Alkalihalophilus pseudofirmus: one gene and its partner. The protein of the gene in region 2 binds, or shares a complex with, the protein of the main gene of each other region. Links are inferred from orthologs where the notes say so. Each region holds a gene or a part of one and is shown on either strand. Other genes may lie near its edges. The genes, in order: clpC and mecA.

Evidence for each region.
Region 1: the proteins of mecA (region 2) and clpC are in contact, whole or in part, in a solved structure (PDB 3PXG), measured with the Bacillus subtilis proteins. The link is inferred for Alkalihalophilus pseudofirmus from one-to-one orthologs.

What each region holds. Positions count from the first base shown.
Region 1 is NZ_CP117835.1:109,817-113,222, forward strand. Bases 163-3,236 are described here. They hold clpC (ATP-dependent protease ATP-binding subunit ClpC), read left to right. Parts: upstream 163-515; coding sequence 516-2,957; downstream 2,958-3,236. Other genes in these bases: mcsB (protein-arginine kinase McsB), read left to right, coding at 163-498; radA (DNA repair protein RadA), read left to right, coding at 3,107-3,236. Also shown: more of mcsB, read left to right, coding at 1-162; more of radA, read left to right, coding at 3,237-3,406. UniProt on the Bacillus subtilis protein: Competence gene repressor; required for cell growth at high temperature. Negative regulator of comK expression. May interact with MecA to negatively regulate comK.
Region 2 is NZ_CP117835.1:2,917,918-2,921,180, reverse strand. The notes cover bases 100-3,030. They hold mecA (adaptor protein MecA), read left to right. Parts: upstream 100-1,203; coding sequence 1,204-1,857; downstream 1,858-3,030. Other genes in these bases: cls (cardiolipin synthase), read left to right, coding at 1,965-3,030; PQ478_RS15655 (TerC family protein), read right to left, coding at 100-742. Outside these bases: transcriptional regulator SpxA, read left to right, coding at 1-24; more of PQ478_RS15655, read right to left, coding at 74-99; more of cls, read left to right, coding at 3,031-3,263. UniProt on the Bacillus subtilis protein: Enables the recognition and targeting of unfolded and aggregated proteins to the ClpC protease or to other proteins involved in proteolysis. Acts negatively in the development of competence by binding ComK and recruiting it to the ClpCP protease.

The DNA of each region.
Region 1 (3,406 bases), 2.8 Mb from region 2 along the record:
AATAAAATTTTACCGGCAATTAATCAATTAGGATTAGTTGTTAGAGGAATTTACGGGGAAGGTAGCGAAGCTTTAGGTAACCTATTTCAAGTTTCAAACCAATTAACTCTCGGAAAATCTGAACAAGATATCGTTGAAGACCTGCGAGATGTAGTGATGCAGTTGATTCAACAAGAACGTGCAGCACGAGAAGTGTTAATGCAAAGTTCGAAATTACAGCTAGAAGACAGGGTGTACCGCTCTTACGGGATCCTTTCTTATAGTCGAGTAATTGAATCAAAAGAAGCTACTCAGCGATTGTCTGATGTCAGATTAGGTATTGATGTTGGTCTGCTTGAGAATGTTTCTGCAAATATTTTAAATGAGTTAATGATCCTAACTCAGCCGGGCTTTTTGCAGCAGTACGCAGGCGAAGTGTTATCGCCGGATTTACGAGATGAGCGGCGTGCAACTCTCATCCGTGAACGATTAAAGCTTGAGAACGATACGAACGAATAAACGTGGAGGTGGCGCCAATGATGTTTGGACGTTTAACAGAACGAGCTCAGAAGGTATTAGCATTAGCACAAGAGGAAGCCATTCGATTAGGTCATAATAATATTGGTACAGAGCATGTACTGCTCGGTCTGATCAGAGAAGGAGAAGGAATTGCTGCTAAAGCGTTGCAAGCCCTTGGATTAGGTTCAGAAAAAATCCAAAAAGAAGTAGAGACATTAATCGGAAAAGGCCAAGAAGGGTCTAAAACGATACATTATACACCCCGTGCCAAAAAGGTAATTGAGCTTTCTATGGATGAAGCGAGAAAGCTTGGACACTCTTATGTCGGCACAGAACATATCCTTTTAGGGTTAATTAGAGAAGGAGAGGGTGTTGCAGCAAGAGTATTAAATAATCTTGGTGTAAGCCTCAATAAAGCACGTCAGCAAGTACTGCAGTTACTAGGCAGCAATGAGGTTGGCAGCTCTTCACAACAAGGAGGAAGTGCTACTCATGCTAACACACCGACACTTGACAGCTTAGCTCGAGACTTAACTGCTATTGCCCGTGAAGAGTCACTTGACCCTGTTATTGGACGAAGTAAAGAGATTGAGCGTGTAATCCAAGTACTTAGTCGTCGTACAAAAAACAACCCTGTTTTAATCGGGGAGCCTGGTGTTGGTAAAACGGCGATTGCTGAAGGATTGGCACAAGCTATTGTTGCAAATGAAGTTCCTGAAACACTGCGCAACAAACGTGTGATGACACTCGATATGGGTACAGTAGTAGCTGGTACAAAATATCGTGGTGAATTCGAAGACCGCTTAAAGAAAGTGATGGATGAGATTCGTCAAGCGGGCAATGTCATTTTATTCATTGATGAGCTGCACACATTAATTGGAGCAGGTGGAGCAGAAGGTGCCATTGATGCTTCTAATATCTTAAAGCCTTCACTAGCACGTGGAGAACTTCAATGTATCGGTGCGACAACTCTTGATGAATACCGTAAGTATATTGAAAAAGATGCAGCGCTTGAGCGTCGTTTCCAGCCAATTCAAGTAAATGAGCCGACGCTAGAGGAGTCGATCTTAATCTTAAAAGGTCTCCGTGATCGTTATGAAGCACATCACCGTGTAACAATTACAGATGAGGCGATTGAAGAGTCTGTTAAAATGTCAGATCGCTACATTTCAGATCGTTTCTTACCTGACAAAGCCATTGATTTAATTGACGAGGCTGCATCAAAAGTGAGACTGCGTTCTTACACAGCACCTCCAAACTTAAAAGAGCTTGAAGGTCGTCTTGAGGAAACGCGTAAAGAAAAAGATGCTGCCGTTCAAAGCCAAGAATTTGAAAAAGCAGCTTCTCTTCGTGACACTGAACAGCGTTTGCGTGAAGAACTTGAAGAAATGAAGAACGAGTGGAAGAAAAAGCAAGGGCAAGAGGATACCGAAGTTGTCGTTGAAGATATTGCCCAAGTCGTTGCTAGCTGGACTGGAATTCCTGTATCAAAGCTAGCCGAGGAAGAAACAGAAAGATTGCTTAAGATGGAGAAAATTCTTCATGAGCGTGTAGTAGGCCAAGAAGAAGCGGTTATATCTATTTCTAAAGCAGTAAGGCGTGCTCGTGCAGGCTTAAAGGATCCTAAACGTCCAATTGGTTCATTTATATTCCTAGGGCCGACTGGTGTTGGTAAAACAGAATTGGCACGTGCAGTAGCCGAGACATTATTTGGAGATGAAGATGCAGTTATTCGTATCGACATGTCTGAGTATATGGAAAAGCACGCAACAAGCCGTTTAGTAGGTTCTCCTCCGGGATATGTAGGACATGAGGACGGCGGACAGTTAACGGAGAAAGTTCGTCGCAAGCCGTACTCTGTAATTCTTTTAGATGAAATTGAAAAAGCTCATCCGGAAGTATTTAATATTTTATTACAAGTGCTTGAGGATGGACGATTAACAGATTCTAAAGGCCGTACGGTAGACTTCCGCAATACAGCAATCATCATGACATCCAACGTTGGTGCTAGTACGTTAAAACGTAATAAGTATCTTGGGTTTACAACGGAAAGTGAAGGGCAAGAGTATAAAGATATGAAAGGAAAGGTGATGGCTGAGCTTAAACGAAGCTTCCGTCCTGAATTCCTTAACCGTATCGATGAAATTATTGTCTTCCATTCACTAGAGAAAAAGCATGTGCGTGAAATTATCACATTAATGGCAGATCAATTAAAGCAGCGCTTGAAAGAGCAGGGCATTGATTTTGAACTTACTGAGGCTGCAAAAGATAAGATTACTGACCTTGGTTATGATCCCGAGTACGGTGCGCGTCCATTACGCCGTGCGCTTCAAAAGCAAGTAGAAGACCGTCTCTCAGAAGAACTTCTTAAAGGAACGATCTTCAAAGGGCAGAAGGCGATCATTGATGTAAAAGATGATGAGCTTGTTGTAGAAACGCGTGAAAGTGCGCAAGTATAAATAATCGACTAAATTCGGGAAAGAAAAGCCGAGGGACAGACATAATCCCTCGGCTTTTCACCATAGAGATAGTAGTACCTCCTCTTTCACGTTTGTCTCCTTTCTCTGTTACAATAAGAGTAGAAGAAGTAAGGAAGTGAGGAAGGTTAATGGCAAAGAAAAAAACAAAGTTCGTTTGTCAGGAATGCGGCTATGAATCAGCCAAGTGGATGGGGAAATGTCCTGGATGTCAAGGCTGGAACACCATGGTCGAAGAGTTTGAACCAAGTGCCAAACAATCTAGCCGGAGTTATGTCACTTCAGGGGCAGCCCAAGGCACGAAACCGCAAGCGATCACAACCATTGTTAGTGAAACAGAAGCTAGAATGAGCACGACGATGGTCGAGTTAAATCGTGTACTCGGCGGAGGGATTGTACCTGGCTCTCTTGTATTAGTAGGCGGTGACCCC
Region 2 (3,263 bases):
GAAGCAAAACGCATGGTTAACTAATACAAAACCTTCTAGTTAAAACATAAACTAGAAGGTTTTTCTCATCTCACTATATAATGTGGCCCATGTATTTTTTCTTTGTAAGATAGCCTAGAAGAAGAACCCCCCCAATGACTATAACTTGAAATGCAATTGAAAAAGATGGGTGCTGAGTGAATAGAGGCGATAACATGTTTTCGTGCTTAATCATTCTCGTTGCTGTAAAGGCCAAAATGGCAGCACCGAAATAAATAATAATAGGAAAGCGATCAAAAGCTTTTAGAATAATTTTGCTGCCCCATATAATAATAGGCACTGAAAAGAGGAGGCCTATTAAAACAAGGTTTGTGTTTCCGTGAGCGGCTCCCGCTACAGCAATGACATTATCAAAACCCATAACAAAGTCTGCAATGACTATTGCTTTTATTGCTGAATAAAGACTGTTTCCGCCATTAATAGTAGTATGGTCATCTGGTGTAGCTAGAAGGGAATAGGCTATGTAAATTAATAGAGCACCGCCAATTGCTAATAAAAACGGAATTGCTAGTAATTCTACTGCTATAAAAGTTAAGCACATCCTAATCAAAAGGGCTAATGTAATTCCTAAAATAATCGCCTTATTACGAACATCTGGATGAAGATGTCTGCATGCTAAGGCGACAACAATCGCATTGTCTCCCCCTAAAATAATGTCTACACCGATAATGGTTACTAATGAGATCAACCAATCTATATCCATTTATGCATCAGCTCCTATAGTGTATAAGCTAAATCCATCATATTTATTCTTGACATAACATAAAGTGATCTGTAACAATTAAAAGTCATAACAGCTAACGAGCCAAAATGATCTAGCTTGTCTTCACACTCTATAGAACACATATATTTATAGGCAGGCTAAATTATGATGAAAACCTCATAAATGAAGCAGTGTGATTATTGGAATGCCTTTTTTCTGAAAAATCATAGAAAAATAGGTTTTTAGATTTCCATTTTGAGCTTATATGTCATAAAATATAAGAAACAGATAATATGCTCTATAAATCATGTCTTAAATAATTGATCGTTGAAACCAGCTAAGATTGAGACTAGTAAGGATGTAGGTTATTTTAGTATGAAATAGGGCAAGCTGAGTCGATAAGAATGATATAGACTTTTACTTTTCTGTTTGATTAAAGTTCGATAGGAGGGAGAGCGAACATGGATATTGAACGCGTGAATGATACAACAATTAAATTCTTTATTACGTATAAAGATATTGAGGACCGGGGCTTTGACCGAGACGAAATTTGGTATAATCGTGAACGTGGCGAAGAGCTCTTCTTCGAAATGATGAATGAGGCAAATGACCGAGATGAATTTGAATTAGATGGACCTTTATGGATTCAAGTTCATGCATTAGATAAAGGGTTAGAAATTGTGGTTACCCGCGGACAAGTGAGTGATGGCAATGTGAAACTCGAAATCCCTGTAAGTCAGGATAAAGAAAATACTGACGAGAACATCGTTGACTTAATGACAGGTCATTCAAGTGAAGACGATGAAGGTATTGATACAGATCAGCTAGAAATTGTGATTGGTTTTAATGATTTTGAAGATATTATTTCGTTAAGCCATAACTTTTTTATAGACGATCTTGAAAATGAACTATATCATTTCGAAGGACGTTATTATTTGCATGTGCTATTTAATGACGATCAATATAACGAAGATGAGCAGGATGACATGTTAAGTCAAATGCTTGAATATGGATACGAAACAGACCTTTCCATTCACCGTATGCAAGAGTACGGCAAGGAGATTATTGGAGAATATGCTCTTAAACACCTAAGAGGTCATTTTCCACAAAATTAACTGATGTAAGCCGATTTCATAAAGAAGTCGGCTTTCTTTTATCTTGATCAATGTTAAAATAAGGTTGTTAATCAACCACCATTTATTAATTGCCATGGGAGAATAAAATGAAAAACAGATTAAATGTTTTAGCTTTTTTTGCGCTATTATTTGCGGCCCTGTACATTTCAAGAGGTTTTCTGCAAAGCTGGATGGTAGGAACACTGAGCGTTGTGTTTACTCTATCCGTTATATTTATTGGCATTATTATTTTCTTTGAGAACAGACATCCTACAAAAACCCTTACTTGGCTTCTAGTGTTAGCGGCATTTCCAGTCGTCGGCTTTTTCTTTTATTTAATGTTTGGACAAAATCATAGAAAAAGTAAGCGGTTTTCTAAAAAAGCAATAGAAGATGAACGAGCCTTTCAAAAAATTGAGGGGCAGCGGCAGTTAAATGAAGAGCAGCTGAAGAAAATGGGAGGGCATCAACAATTATTGTTCCGCTTAGCTCATAAGTTAGGCAAAAACCCGATCTCCTTTTCAAGTGAAACGAAAGTATTAACAGATGGAAAGGAAACCTATGCTCATATCCTGCAAGCACTAAAAATGGCCGAACACCATATTCATCTTGAGTATTATATCGTTCGGCATGATGACCTTGGTAACCAAATTAAAGATATTTTAATTTCTAAAGCCAAGGAAGGAGTTCACGTACGTTTTTTATATGATGGGGTAGGGAGCTGGAAGCTTTCGAAGTCATATGTCGAAGAACTGCGGGTTGCAGGAGTGGAAATGGTTTCGTTCTCACCTGTAAAATTACCTTTTTTAACTCATACAATTAATTATCGTAACCATCGCAAGATTATTGTCATCGATGGGGTAGTAGGATTTGTTGGTGGTTTAAATATCGGTGATGAATATCTAGGTAAAGATGCATACTTTGGTTATTGGAGAGATACACACTTGTATGTAAGGGGAGAAGCTGTTAGAACACTTCAGCTTATTTTCTTGCAGGACTGGCATTATCAGACAGGTGAAACGATTTTAAACCAAACGTATTTATCTCCTTCACTATCAATGACAAAGGGCGATGGCGGCGTTCAAATGATTGCAAGCGGGCCGGATACGAGGTGGGAAGTGAATAAGAAGCTATTCTTTTCAATGATCACTTCTGCAAAAAAATCGATTTGGATTGCAAGTCCGTATTTCATTCCAGATGATGATATTTTAAGTGCTTTAAAAATTGCCGCTTTAAGCGGGATTGATGTCCGAATCCTTGTCCCAAACCGTCCAGACAAGCGAATTGTTTTTCATGCCTCAAGGTCTTATTTCCCTGAGCTGCTTGAAGCAGGAGTAAAGGTTTACGAGTATAACCGTGGTTTTATGCACAGTAAAATAATTATTGTCGATCATGAGATAGCATCA